3 regions of the Flavobacterium procerum genome follow, and region 1 is predicted to be linked to each of the others. Evidence: riboswitches for the same ligand, from Rfam matches in the RefSeq annotation. Region 1 holds a riboswitch; each other region holds the start of a gene.
The links. A riboswitch is a leader RNA that binds a small molecule or an ion and turns the genes downstream of it on or off. The one in region 1 is predicted to bind cobalamin.
Positions count from the first base shown of each region.

Region 2: another riboswitch for cobalamin. It lies ahead of ACFFLS_RS03340 (TonB-dependent receptor plug domain-containing protein); the one in region 1 lies ahead of ACFFLS_RS24010 (TonB-dependent receptor).
Region 3: another riboswitch for cobalamin. It lies ahead of ACFFLS_RS11670 (NAD-dependent epimerase/dehydratase family protein); the one in region 1 lies ahead of ACFFLS_RS24010 (TonB-dependent receptor).

Region 1 is NZ_JBHLYW010000029.1:289,110-294,144, reverse strand. Features, by position in the region: gene ACFFLS_RS24015 (DUF5074 domain-containing protein) at 1-888, opposite strand, end outside; gene ACFFLS_RS24010 (TonB-dependent receptor) at 885-2,930, opposite strand; cobalamin riboswitch at 3,041-3,249, opposite strand; gene ACFFLS_RS24005 (TonB-dependent receptor plug domain-containing protein) at 3,382-5,035, opposite strand, start outside.
Region 2 is NZ_JBHLYW010000003.1:250,767-255,801, forward strand. Features, by position in the region: gene ACFFLS_RS03335 (YncE family protein) at 1-215, opposite strand, end outside; gene ACFFLS_RS03340 (TonB-dependent receptor plug domain-containing protein) at 221-2,083, opposite strand; cobalamin riboswitch at 2,113-2,314, opposite strand; gene cobC (alpha-ribazole phosphatase) at 2,384-2,917, opposite strand; gene ACFFLS_RS03350 (adenosylcobinamide-GDP ribazoletransferase) at 2,902-3,690, opposite strand; gene tnpA (IS200/IS605 family transposase) at 4,129-4,560, opposite strand; gene cobT (nicotinate-nucleotide--dimethylbenzimidazole phosphoribosyltransferase) at 4,617-5,035, opposite strand, start outside.
Region 3 is NZ_JBHLYW010000009.1:52,477-57,511, reverse strand. Features, by position in the region: gene dcm (DNA (cytosine-5-)-methyltransferase) at 1-242, opposite strand, end outside; gene ACFFLS_RS11675 (Lrp/AsnC family transcriptional regulator) at 477-938, opposite strand; cobalamin riboswitch at 1,112-1,296, shown strand; gene ACFFLS_RS11670 (NAD-dependent epimerase/dehydratase family protein) at 1,446-2,459, shown strand; gene ACFFLS_RS11665 (hypothetical protein) at 2,486-3,475, shown strand; gene ACFFLS_RS11660 (TonB-dependent siderophore receptor) at 3,609-5,035, shown strand, end outside.

The DNA of each region.
Region 1 (5,035 bases):
ATTACTATTCGTCAGATAACTCCAAGAAACGCTGTAATAATAAAGCAGGTCATCCACCAAACACATTCCTAAAACCGGAATATCAAGCTGTTGCTTTTTCTGGTCTGTTTGTGTATCAATCACAAATAAATTGGAAGGTGTATTGTAATAATCTCCTCTTGAACTAACATAAATATCGCCACGACTGTCAATCTGCATGCTGTAAAGATTGATTCCGACGTCTATTTTTTTAATTTCTGTGAAAGTTTCTAAGTCAATTACAGAAATAGTGCGGTCGTAATTCGGAACTCTGTAGCCTCCTGAATTTGCTACATACAATTTACCATTATGAATCACCATTTGTTCGGGCTGATAACCAACAGTTACTTTTCTTTTTATTTCTAAAGAAGTGGTATCAATTTCGGCCACAAAACCAATTTCGGCATTAGGATCTATGGCGACTGGCCCCGCATAAGAACTTACATAAGCTTTGCCTTTATAAAATGCCACATAACGGCAATTTGGAATGTCTATTTTTTTGATGCGTTTTGCAGTCCATTTTTCTAAAACTTCTACTTTGTTGGATACATTAATGACAGCATAAACCTTGTTTCCGTAGATTTGAATATCGTTTCCGACATCACCCAATTCTTTTACAACCGACGGATTTCTTTCTGAGTAAATATCGGTAGTATAATTTCCTGTCCTGTAATTAAAGAGATCAATACTGGCACGATTCATCCCCATATTGCCTTCGTTAAGAAGATAAAAACCTTCTAAATTTCCATCACTTCTCGGAGCAGCGACACTTTTATCAGAAGAAAGAAAAATAGTTTCGTCTTCTCTGCAGGAAACAAAAGCAAGAACTATAAATAAGCTTATTAGTTTTTTTATGAATCTGATTCTCATAACGCTATACTGATTATAAATTTAAAAGTCCGTCTTGGCATCGGATAATTGTAGATCACCTCATAATGCTGATTGAGCGTATTGTTTACCTCAATAGCCGTATTCAATTTATAACCGTTGAAGGCAAATGATTTCTGTACCGCTAAATCGTGTGTATACCAAGGCTGAACTTCGTTTACTTTTATATTGTTGACATTTCCGTTGTAGCGTTTTCCGACATAAATAAAACTATAGTTAAAATTCCACGATTTATAGCCAGCATTAAAAATCCCCGAACCGCTGTGCCACGGCGTGTACGGAATCTGGTCTCCATAAGAAGACATTTCTAATCCGCGGAATTTAGTAAAGTCACGGCTTTCTGAGTAAGTATAAGTCAGATTTGCTGTTAAGCTTAGTGTATTGATGTTCTTGCCGATATTCAAAACCGTTTCGATTCCTTTACCTCGAACTTGTCCCATATTGGTCATCATCCAACGGAATAAATTTCCGGTTGGCGCCGCTACGATTTTGTCTTTTGTATCGGTATAATAAGCATCTGCCTGAAACGAAAGTTTATCAAAAAAGTAATGATTCTGAGGTAAATTATAGGTAAAACCGATATCGTATTGGTTCATATACTCAGGTCTGAGTGTGCTGGAACCTACCATTGTGTAGTACAAATCATTGAAAGTCGGCATCCTGAAAATGCGTTTCGCAAAAGCTCTTAAATTGAAATCGTGTTTTTTAAAGGGCGTATACCCTAAAAACAAGGCAGGCGTATATTCGGTTTTATCGGGAGCTTTGGCATTGTAACGAACTTCTTCCTGAACAAAAGTTCCGAGTACATTTCCTAAAACCTTAAAACCTCCAATTCTATAAGAGCTTGCCAAAGAAAACAAGGCCGTATAACGCTGCGGAAAAGAAAATTGTGTCTGAATACCACGTCTTGTGGCATTTAATTTATTGTATTGAAAATCTGTTGAAAGCGAAACATCCCAAGTAGGAAGAATGCTGTACATATTGACAGCCGAAAAATAAACTTCTTGCTGGTAGTAACTGTCATCAGACTGTGCACCTTCGGTTACGATTTCGCCTAATACATTTGTCGTATCTCTTGCAATGTAATGTGTATAATCATACGCATATTTTGCACGGGCCTGAAACTTATATTTTTCCGAAAAATCTTTGACTAAAAAAGATTGCGCAAAAAAGTTTTTGTCGAATTGTCTGAATCCATCCGAAAACTTATTTTCTACAATTGCACCAGGCGCTCCTCTTTCTGAATCGTAATAATAGACTTTGGCATCCCAAGAACCGTTTTTTATTTTTCCGTAAAGGCCAGATTCAATTCGAAGCGCTTCTATATCGCTGTTATGTCTTATCGCAGTAGTATCATAAGCGGTAGAACCATCCTGATTTTTTCGGGTATATCTAAACTTGAATTCTCCGTTTGATTTTATGTATTCTGAGCTGAGGCTGAAACTTACTTTATCGCTTATTTTTTGTTCCCATCTAAAAGAAGGATCGTAATAATTGATAGACATTGTCTTGAAACGAAAAAGCAGATTGCTCTTTTTGCTTCCTTCAAAAACAGGCCTTTTGGTTCTCAAATAAATAGTAGATGCTGCCGAAAAATCTTTGGCAGATTGGAATATTTCGCTTTTCTGTCCGTTATACAACGTCAGCGATTCCATATCATCCAGAGAATATTTACCTAAATCGGTTACGCCGTTTTGCGCATTTCCAAGCTGGATTCCATCATAAAAAACGCCGACATGGTGCGTACCCATATTACGGACATCAACCGTTTTTAGTCCGCCCAAACCACCATAATCTTTTATTTGTGTTCCCGCAAAATAGCGAAGCGCATCGGCAACATTATGACTGGCCAGATTTTCGAGCATTTTACCCGAAAGCGTCTGAACCGGAATAACTTCCTGATAAGGTTTGGCTTTTAAAATTACTTCTTTTAAAACACGAAGACTATCTGCCGTTTCCTGCGAATACAGTAAAAACGGAAAAAATAAAACAAAAAAAAGTAAAAAGTCTTTGGTTTTAAACATCACTAATTTAATTAAATAAACTTTCTGTGATATATAGAACCATGTGAAAAGAATCCCGTTATCCTAATAACAGGTCGTTTCTTGTTGCTCAACTTCTTACCACGAAAGTCTCAAACTATGTGATCTTGGCAGGTCTCCTGACTTGTTCCATCTTTAAACGGCCTTCTCATCCCGCAAAGCGGAACAATGGCATTAGTAATTGTTTAAAGACTTGTATAGAACTTACAGTAGCGGGCCTGTTCAGGATTTACACCTGATTCCCTTTTAACTGTTTTTAATAAAAATTTTATAAAAACAGACCAAAATCTGGCGCAAATATAGTATTATCTTTATAAAAAACAGGTTTTCAAAAATCAAACTCTTAAAAAAAGGCTTGTACAAAATTTTGAAAACAAAAAAAAGGTGTTCAAAAACTGAACACCTAAAGTAGATTTCTATATTTTATTTTTCGTTAGAAAGTCACAAATTTCACACCCAAACTAAACCATCTTGAAGGCAACGGAACTGCTCCAACTTCATAATAAGTAGTGTTGAATATATTTTGAGCATCTGCAAAAACAGTAAACTTTTCTATAGACTGACTTATTCTGAAATCATTTATCCAATAAGAAGGTCCAGTGACTCTTTCGTTAAAACGAGTTGCAAACAATACCGACAATTTTTTGTATTGAAAGTCGATCGTATTGGTCAGTTGATGCTTTAATGAAGAAATCAGGTATTTTGAATAAATTTCGGTTCTAGAATTTTTGAACTCGGCATCTAGATACGAATAACCTAAAACAAAATTCAGTCTCGAATCTTTAGAGAAATCAATTCTGTACGTACTGCGAAGATTTACGCCATTTGTGCTTAAGTCGCCTGTGTTCTGACTCTGCCAAGCTACTGTCGTAACCATTCGAGTCCAATCGATGTAATTGGTTATTTTTCTGTAGAAGTAATTTGCATTGAAAGTAAATTTTCTTCTGTTGAATTTAAAACCAATTTCACTCTGAAAAGCATTTTCAGAATCTAAATCAGGATTTCCGACATTTCCGGTCTGTTTTAAATACAAATCTGTAAACGACGGAATTCGCTGGCTTGTACCCACATTACCAATGATTTTGAATTCATCTGTAATTTCATAACTCGCATCAACTCCAGGATAAACCTGCCATTTATAATCTGAATTGTAATTAAGATAAGTCCCTAAATTTACACTTAGTTTTTCGAAAAAATTTGTTCTGTATTCGGCATAAATCCCGACATTATCACGATCATGATCCCCAATGTTTGAAGAATGAATATCCTCATTTCTAAATTCGGCACCAAAACCAATTTCGCCTTTAGAAAGTTTTACTGTAGAATTCAATTCTGCCGCAATAGAATTGGTATAGTGTTGGCTTCTGCCGGCATTCAGATTTGCAATACCGTAATAACGATAATCGTCATAATTGTATCGGTAACTTACTCTCGGCATGATTTTCCAGTTTTCAGTAATTGCATGTTTCGACTGGAGATTGGCAAAAGTAGTCTGTACTACTTCACTTGAATTTATGTCACCCGGTGCAGCATAAAATCCGTTTGCTCCAAAACCATTGTTGATATAACCGAATGAACTTAAAATTTCATTAGAATCATTCAACTGTACATTTCCCTGATAAAAAATCTTATTATTCTCAAATGCGGTATTGTAGCGGTATCCGTTGCTTTTATCATGAGAAGCAAAAATCGAATGCTGGTGTTTTTCTTTACTTAAAACTGCTCCAAGCTGAATTCCGGTTCCAAAAAAAGTGTCTCCCGTATCTTGCGAATCTTTTTCAAAATTCGAACCAGCATAGGAACTTACCAAAACACCAGATTCTGTAGGCTTTTTGGTTATAATATTAATAGCTCCTGTAAGACTGTTTACGCCATAAATAAAGGCTGCGGGACCTCGAATAATTTCGATTCGCTCAATTACCTCAACCGGAATCGGGATATTAAGCATATTGTGTGCCGTCTGTGGATCAATGATTTTGGTTCCGTTTAAAAGAACAACTGTTTGCTCGAAACTTCCTCCGTCTATGCTGACATCTGCCTGAGTTCCGAAAGGACCTCTTTGACGAATGTCTACACCATTGGCATAT
Region 2 (5,035 bases), on a different contig from region 1:
TTAACCAATTTAAAAACATCATTTTCAACTTTAAGATCGTCTGAGATGTAAGCAATAGTTCCGTTTGGAGTACCATTGTTTCCTTCATTTACAACAAATATTCCTCCATCATAACTGCCACGTGGCTCTGGAGTATTGTCGTCATCACTGCTACAAGACGCAAAAAAAGCCGAAGCAAAAATGACAGTTAAAAAAAGCTTATTAAATCTTTTCATGGTATTTAAAAATTTAGATTAATGTATATAGTATAATTTCTTCCGGGCATTTGTCGACTGATAACCGGCTGATAATCTTTGTTGAATAAATTAGAAACTTGAGCACCAAGCTTAAAACTGTTTTTTCTTCCAAAGTCATAATCAGCGCCGATATTGGCAACACTGTAGGCTTTTACAATTCCAGCTTTGCTATTAAACGGCGTGCTGTAAACTTCACCATTGTATAGGTATTGAAAGTAAGAGGAAAGTTTTGTCCAATTGTACGATGCCGATCCTGTCAGTTTGTGATACGGCACATAGATAAGCTGTTTGTAAACCGATTCACCGCCAATTAATTGTTTGCTTTTTGAGACCGTATAAGCATAAGTTCCGTTTACGGTAAAATTGTGATTGCTTATTTTTGTTTTCCATTCTAAAAGAACTTCAGCACCATACGTTTTTACATGGTCGGTATTTTCTGGTCTCCATATATTGCTGTTGCTTTCTGAAGGAACCCAGCGCAATAAGTCCTGAATGTCGTTGTAATAGCCGGTTAATGATACAGAAAAATTTTTGAGGAAAAACTCATTTCCAATTTCACCCTGATAAGAAGTTTCAGGCTTCAAATTTGGATTACCGCTTCCTTCCCAAAACAAGTCGTTATAAGTCGGCATTCGGTAATTTTTAGAAGCATTTAGTTTTATTCGATAAAAATCAGTCAACAAGTATCGTGTTCCAAAAGAAAAGAGAAACGGATTTCCGTAATTGTCTGTTATTTCCTGACGAATACTCACAGAGTAATCCCATTTTTCACTTACCAAATGGCTTAATAACAAACTTCCCGAACCAATTTCTCTTCTAACATCATTGATGCTCGAACCGTGACCTTTGTTGCTGCTGTAATCTACAATAGAATTAAGTTTGATTTTGTCATTTACATCAAAAGCCAAATCATATTTGACGATAGCGGTTTCTACTTTTCCGAATGTGAAAAAATCGGAAGTAATGCTTGGATAATATTTGTAAGATTCGCCAATATGCGCCACTCTTAATTTTGAAGTAAATCGCCCCAGTCTGCTTTCCCATTCTAAAAGGTTTCGCGTATTAAAATCGTCGTATTTTGTTTTGGAAGCAGTAGGAGTCGTCAATGAAAAATGACGCTCAGAATCATAAAATTGGCTGTAAAGTTTTAAAGTATTTTTAGAATTAATTTTATAACCAAAAGCGGTATTCATACTTGTGTTATAGTATTCACCATTAATGTTTCTTAGATTCGAATTTCCAGGATATTTAAAATCATTGTCAGAACTGTTTCTAGAAATGCTGATTTGAAGACTCAATTTATCTGAAGAAATCGATGCACGATAATTGGTGCTGTAAGTATTGAAACTGCCCGCGCTTAAAAACAAATGATTAGAAAAACCTTTCTTAAAGTTCAAGTCATTATTAAGGTGAATGCTACCACCTATTGCGCCACTTCCGTACAAAATACTGCCTCCTCCAGCTTTTACCGTAATCGAATTAAAATCTCTTGTACCGATTGTATTAAAATCGGACTGACCTAAAAATTGTGAATTGATATTGATTCCGTTCCAAATAACAGCGGTCTGAGCGCTTGTTGTTCCTCTAAAAGAAGGACCAGAAGTCATTCCGAGACCATTTTCTTTAAAATAAATTACAGTATTATAATTTAAAAGAGAAGTCAGCGACGGCTGATTGGTATTGATAATAGAATCGCTTATGGTTTGAATTGACTGGGAAGAAGAAAACTTTTTAAGATTACTGTCTGAAATTATGACTTCTTTCAATTTGGTAATAGAATCGCTTTGCGCCGATATAAATTGGCACAGCAATAAAAGAAAAAAAGTAAAACGTATTTTAAAAATCATAATTTCTAAACTCTTTTTCCCGAGAGCTCGATATTTTTGTTACAAAGGCAGGTCTCCTGGCTTGCGTCTTGTTGTTTACCTTCCCATTCACTTGGAGCGAGCAGTGGTTTTGCAGTTACAACAAGCATTCTTTTTCAGAATTAAGCTTACAGTTGCGGGTACAGCTCAAGTTTTTACTTGATTCCCTTTTAATGTGTTTACTAAAACACAACCTTAATTTGCTGCAAAGATAAAGTTAAAAATATTGATTATTCAAATTTAGGCTTCAAATGCAATTAAATATTGATTCTAAACGAGAATTTATAATTTTATTCTGATAACTTCCCCAAAATCTACCTTGCTATTAAAAGCGTCTTTTAAGGCAGTCGATGTATGATGACACAAAATACTTCTAATCACTCCAGCATGAGCGACTATTATAACGGGTATTTCGGATTCTGAGAGTTTATCGGATAAAAAATGAATCACTCTTTGATGTAAAACAGTAAAAGATTCTCCATTAGAAACGGGTATTGTCACAAAATCTTCCATCCAGGGATTGAGTTGTTCGGGCGGAATATCGTCCCATTTTCTCATTTCCCAATCACCAAAATTCATTTCCTTTAATCTTTCGTCTTCTTCGTAGGAGACGATTTTTATGTTTTTCTGAATGTGCTTTGCTAAAATTACACAACGTTTTAACGGACTTGAAAACAATATCGCTTCTGAAGGCAGTTTCGAAAGAATTTTTTCAAAAACAGCATCAAAAGGCTCGGCCAGATTAACATCGGTTTGTCCGTAGCAAATTCCTTTTTCACACACAGTTTCGGTATGACGAACTAGATAAATTTCCATAAAACTAAAAAGGATAAATAAAAAACCGCTTCACATACTTGCTGTGTTGCGCCCAGGCAGTCACCAGTGTAACCGTCAATCCATTTTTGGAAATAACGAGCCAGAAAATATCGGGTGATAAAAATCGGAACGATTAGCCAAAGCAGTAAAATGTTGAAATAACCAAAAAACAATAATGGGAGCAAGCCAAAGAAAAAAGCTCCAAAAACTTCTTTCCAAGTAAATTGTTTAGCAATAGGTTTGCTTTTGCTCGATGCATCTTGTCTAGAATATTCATGTGTGAAAATAATACTGATTGCCGCCAAACGACTTAAAGAATGCGCTGTGACAAACAATAGAAATAACTGAAGCAAATCATTTCTTTCGAAAACTAAAACCGATTCGCCAAGTAGTTTGAATTTCAATAAAAAAAGAAGCACAAGACCAATAGCTCCATAGGCTCCAATTGCACTGTCTTTCATAATCATAAGGATTTTTTCCTTTGTCCAGCCACCGCCAAAGCCGTCACAGACATCGGCAAAACCGTCTTCGTGAAAAGCACCTGTAGTTAGAACAGATGCAATAATTGCCAGAATTACAGCTGTTTCGGTTGAAAGAAATAATGATGAAATATAAAATGCGAAAAAAGAAATACTGCCAACAATCCAACCGATAAAGGGGAAATAGCGTGTGGCTTTGTTCAAATAATCGGGATTATGTGTGATGTTTTTCAGGCACGGAATCCGAGTATAAAACATTAAACAAGTAAAGAAAATATGGAGTTCTTTTTTCATTTAGTTTATGGTTGTTTGGCTAAAGCCTTTTCATGCAAACAAATTTATATCCTCCAGATGAATCTGGAGGCAATTCAAAGAAGAAAAATTGTAAAAAATAGACAACTTTATAATTTGAGTTGCCAACATCTTTAGATGTTGGTTTATTTTATAGAGAAAGATGAAGGCTTCAGCCTAACTTCTTAAGTTGTTTCACTAGAACCTCTTTACAAGGTTGATGTTTTAATATTTTAAAGATGTCGGTAATTGATGTGTTGTTTGAAATTTAATGATTGGACTACAACTATTTTTAGATTTCAAATTTACATCCTCAAGATAAATCTGGATGCATTCAAAGATTTTTTTTAAAACAAATAGATAATTATATAATTTGAGTTGCCAACATCTTTAGATGTTGGTTTGTTTAAAGATAAAGATGAAGGCTTTAGCCAAACTTTTTTAAGTATGTCTAAAGCCAAACTTGATCATAAATTCATCATATTCTTCTTGAAATGTTTTCTTTTTATGATGTTCTTCCTGATTTTTGATATAATCTCGAACTTTATCTACAATTGATTGTGAAACAGAAACTGCAAAATATTCGTCTTGCCATTCAAATTTATTATCTGTTAACCGGTTTTTATTAATCCAATACGAGGATTCTCCTTTTAATAATTGTATTGTTTTTTGAATGGTCTGATTGTTTCCTAGAGAAATTAGGCAATGACAATGGTCTGAGTATCCACTAATAAAATCTAGATAAATATCCTTTTTTAAGGCATTTTCTTTTATATGATTCCAAACTTCTTCACGTAAACCAACTGAATTTAAAAATGGAAATCTGTTTTTGGTACTCCAAACGCAATGAACATAAATCTTAGTAAATGGCATATTATGAATAGTTTTAAAAGAATTCAAATTTAAAACTATTAACGACTAAAAGAAAGTTATTTCCTACTTATTCCTACGCTCTCAAAACTTGCCATTTCATTCAAAAATGCTTCAGCCGATTTTAGAATTGGGAAAGCAATAGCACATCCTGTTCCTTCACCCAAGCGCAAATCTAAATTCAAAATTGGTTTGGCATCCAAATAATCTAATAATTTTTGATGTGCCTTTTCAGCTGAACAATGACAGAAAACAGCATTTTGCTTAATTTTCGGATTGATTTTAAAAGCAATCAAAAGGGCGGTTGTACAAATAAAACCATCAATCAGAATCAGCATTTTATTTTCGAAAGCACTCAAAATACCGCCTGCCATCTGGATAATTTCAAAACCTCCAAAATAGGACAATTGCTGGTACAATTCGGCTTGACCGGAATAGTTTTCGAGCGATTTTTTAAGGATATTTTGTTTTTGAATCA
Region 3 (5,035 bases), on a different contig from region 1:
CCAACAAGCATATCGTGGTCGGGTATGTCTTTTATTTCGACATCTTCGATGCTTATATTGCTATGGCCTTCTTTTCCCCATATTTGCTCGTAAATAAGTGAAGCGTGTTGGGTTTTTGTAGAAGGTTCCCATTGATTGCTCCATATTACATCATATAAATCCTTATTTATAATTTTGTTTGCCCTTTCTAGGCCCACTCGAAAACCACCTACTCCCGCGAATAATTCTATTGTCTTTATCATATTTATATTTGGTAGTCCTTTTGCGCAAATATAAAAAATAAGAAAGTATTATGCCATAGCCCGAATAAGTAAAATATAACTTGAAAATGTTAATGTCTACAGCTGTTTTCAAATCAATTGATTAATTTTTCAAATGATAGAATGATAAATGGATGTGCTGTATTGATAGTTTTTCGAAAAAAGAACTAATTTTAGTAAGTCTTGATTTTTGAATCTACTTTAAGAGATAGAGTTTTAAATCGTAATATTATGCAGGTTTTTGATTTCTGACATTACAAAAGTACTCTGTGTGCTGCCAATACTTTCTACAGAGCCTAATTTGTTAAAGACGAAATTCTGATAATGCTTCATATCCTTAGCGAATACTTTAAGTATAAAATCATAATCTCCAGATATATTGTAACATTCAACTACTTCGTCGATTTTCATAATATCTTCAACAAAACTGTTGCCGATATTACGATCATGTTGTTTGAGTTTGATGTTGCAGAAAACAATAAAACCATGACTGAATTTTTCGTGGTCGATGAGAGCAATATATTTTTTTATGTATCCGTTGTTTTCTAATCTTTTGACACGCTGCAATACTGGAGTAGGAGATAGATTAACTTGAGAAGCCAGTTCTTTTATAGTGTAGCTCGAATTGTTTCCAAGTATTTTTAACAAAAGCAAATCGATAGTATCCAGTTCTTCCATAGTGTAAAAATCTTTTTAAGTGTCAAAAATACATTTAAAAAAGTAAATAATGCTTGTTTTTGAGCAGAAAATAGCTGAATTGTCTTATCTGATTGCTTTTAATAGATTTTTTTGTTCTAAAGAATAACTTTGCATGAGAGTTAAGCTGTATATTTTGTTTTAGTTTTTACTCTAATTTATCGATCGGATTAGGTTTTACTTAGCTGTGAATCAAAAGGGAATCGTGTGAAAATCACGAACTGTCGCGCAACTGTAAGTAACACATCAAGATTTTTATCCACGAGCTCCACTGCCAAAAGCGGGAAGGACGATAAAAATTGTTACAAGTCAGGATACCTGCCTAATCTGAATGACGATGCTTTCGCGATAAGGAGCTTAGGTCAAATCAGTATATAAAGTTGTACCAAAACCAATCTGGTTCTTGGAACTCTCTACTGTATGTTTAGCCTTTGCCTTTTCTGCTTAAGATTATTTACAGGACAGTTAAACATAAACCAAAATAAATTTATGAAATTTTTAGTTACTGGAGGCACTGGGTTTATTGGTGCGCGTGTAGTGGCCAATTTGTGGGAACGCAAAATTCCTGTCATTGCAGCCGACTTGAATTTGAATATTGAATGGACAAAGGATATTGCAATCTTAAAACATCAGAATGACCCTTCTAAGATTGCTGAGATACAGCAGCAGATTGATAAGACATTATTTATCAATCTTGATGTATCGGACAAGCTACAAGTAAAAGAAGTTTTTGACCAGTTTCCAGATATTACACATGTCATTCATCTAGCTTATTTAATGAGTGCTGAGGTAGAGGCAGACCAGCATCGTGGCGTTTCAGTCAATATGCTGGGAATGATCAACATATTTGATATGAGCGTACAACACAATTTGTCTCGTGTTGTTTTTGCAAGCAGCGAAACGATTTATGGAGCAAATCATAGTGCTTACGGAGATGAAAATTATGCAGTAAAAGAACAAGATTATTGTTCTCTTGATGATCATTTCTATACCTATGGCGTAATGAAAATGCTTAACGAATTTACAGCTCAAAAATACGTAAAAAACAAAGGAGTGAGTATTGCGGCTATGCGTCCGCCGATTGTTTACGGAGACGGCAGAATGAGAGGATCTGTTCTTTGGGCCTGCGAGTTTGCAACAAATCCTGCACTTGGCAAAAAAGTTAATCTTCCTTTTTCAAAAGAGGCACGAGACTGCTGGATTTATGTCGACGATGCTGCCGAACAGTTTGTGAGGCTTTCTTTAAAACCAAAACTGAATCATTTTGCCTATAATAATGGAGGACATTCTGTTACGGCTGAAGAGCTGATGCAGACGGTGCAAAATATTGTTCCTGATGCACAGTTTGAATTTGACGAAAGCGTCCCTAGAACATCCTTAGTCGACCGTTGCGACAGTAGCCGATTGGAAGAAGAAATAGATTTTGTGCCTCGTTCACTTGAAGAGGGGATAAGAGCTCAAATTGAGGAAGCCCGAAGCAGACAAAAACAAATCAATTATTAATCAAATTATATTAAAATATTATAAAGATGTCAGGATTTCGTAATACAGTAGTCGGAAGTTATCCGCGTCCAGAAAAACTGGAAGATACCATGAAACGTCCCGTTATGAATCAGAATGAAGTTGATGATTACATTAAATGGGCCGCAAAAGATCAGGCTGATTTAGGACTTGATACAATTACAGATGGCGAAGGATACAGGGAAAATATGTATTATTTTTATCAGAAGCGTATCGATGGAGTTTCTTTTGAGGATATGCCAAAAGTTACTTTCGGTACTGCGGGTTTCGGAATTGAATGTCCGAGAATAATCGGAGAACTTAAAAATCCGCGTTTTGATACGGCACGAAATTGGAAAATTGCTCGCGATGCCGCTCCGGCTGGTGTTGATGTAAAGCTTACTGTAACTGGGCCTCATGTTTTGTATCGTTTCAGTGTAAACGAACGCAAGGATCTTTATCCAGACGGACAGGCTTTATGCAGAGCTTGGGCAAATGTTTTGAGAGATGAAATAGCTGAAGCCATAGCGCTTGGATGTGAACACGTGCAGTTTGATGAGCCTATGTGGACAGAATCTCCGGAAGAAAGTCTTTGGGCGGCCGAAATCTTAGCAGAATTGATTGAATCGCTTCCTAAAAAAGTTCGTATCGGACTTCATGTCTGTGGAGGTAATCCGAGAAGAAAACGCGTTTATTTTACCAAATATACGGATCTTGTTGAAGCTTTTAAAGCGGTTCCTGTTGATGAACTGATGCTGGAACATTGCACATTGAGTTACAATATGTTGGAATTGTTTGATTTATGGGATTTTAAAGGTGATTTAGCATTAGGAGTCATAGATCAGCGTAGTGATGAATTAGAATCTGTTGAAGAGATTCGTGAACGCATAAAACCGGCATTAGATTATTTTCCTGCTGAGCGTTTAATATTGACCAGCGAATGCGGTTTCGGACACGTGCCAATAGAAATTACTCATGCAAAATTGAAACGTTTGGTTGAGGCTTCTAAGATGCTGTAAATTTAGACGTTAAAGAAATTGTAGGTTCGGAAATTTTCCGAACCTTTTTTTATTATAAAAAAATATTTAAGTTATTTAGAATAAATAAAAATAACAGTTTTATATTTGCGCCAAATTTTAACCAAGCCAAATAATGAACACAAAGATTTTTATGCTATTATGCACATTAATGTGCAGTTATATGTTTTCGCAAAATTCTGGCATTTCAGGTTCTGTGAAAACATCAAATATGAATTCCCTTGATCAAATCACTATAAAAGTTAAAGGAAGTTCAATTTCTACAACGACAGATTCTCAAGGAGAATACCGAATAAAAAATTTAAATTCCGGATCAGTTGTACTTATATTTTCGGGATCAGGTTTTGAAAAACAAGAAATAACAGCCGAATTAAAAGATAATGAAACAACGCTGGTGCCAGAAGTTTTTATGATAGAATCTGTTAATCAGCTTCAATCTGTCGAAGTTACTGGAAGAAAAAAATCTTCATACAAAAATGACAATACTTTTTCTGCGACAAAACTTGAAATGAAGGTTATTGACGTACCGCAGAGTATTTCGTTTGTCACAAAAGAATTAATTCAGGACCAGCAGGCGCTTCGATTGAAAGATGTAGGGAAAAATGTGGCGGGTGTAAACGAATTCAGTACTTATGATGATATAACTATTAGAGGATTTAGAAATAATGACAGCAATGGAAGGCTTATAAACGGACTTCGTGGTGTTAATACCTTTTGGACGAGTCCACTTCTTGTTAACATTGAGAGGGTAGAATATATCAAAGGTCCGGCATCAGCAGTTTTCGGAAATTCTAGTCCAGGTGGAACCATCAACATGATTACCAAAAAACCGCTGGATGAAACCAGACAGGCAATTCAGTTTACGACAGGAAGTTTTAACACTTTTAGAACTGCAGCAGATTTCACAGGAGCTGTAAATGAAGATAAAACATTGCTTTACAGATTAAATTTAGGATATGAAAATGCAGATACTTATAGAGATCAAATTAGTAATAAATCGATTGTAATTGCACCTTCTGTATCCTTTATTCCAAAAGAAGGAACTCGTTTTAATGCCGATTTGGTATATACTAATTTGGATACGAAATTAGACAGAGGAAGAACTATTGTACAAGGAACGACAGATCTTTTTGCGACTCCAATTGGTTTTAATATTGCACAACCAAATGATTATTTAAAAAGCAAAACATTGGCATTGACTTTATCGTTTAGTCAAGTAATCAATCAATATTTAACGTTTAATGCGTCTTATTTAAAAGTAAGATATGATGAAGAATTGAATGAGCATGGTTTTAATGGATACCTTAGTCCAACACTAATTGCGATGTACTTTAATGACCGTAAAACAATTCAGCAAGGAAACAATTTATCGACCTACTTTTCTTCAAAATTTCAAACAGGAGATTTAGAGCATCAAGCAATTGCAGGATATGATTACATTAACGGAGAAATCAATCAATATCAGAGAGATGCTGAGAACGAATCTGGAAACGTAAGCAATTTTGATTTGTCTAATCCAACTTATGCAATCAGACCAATTGA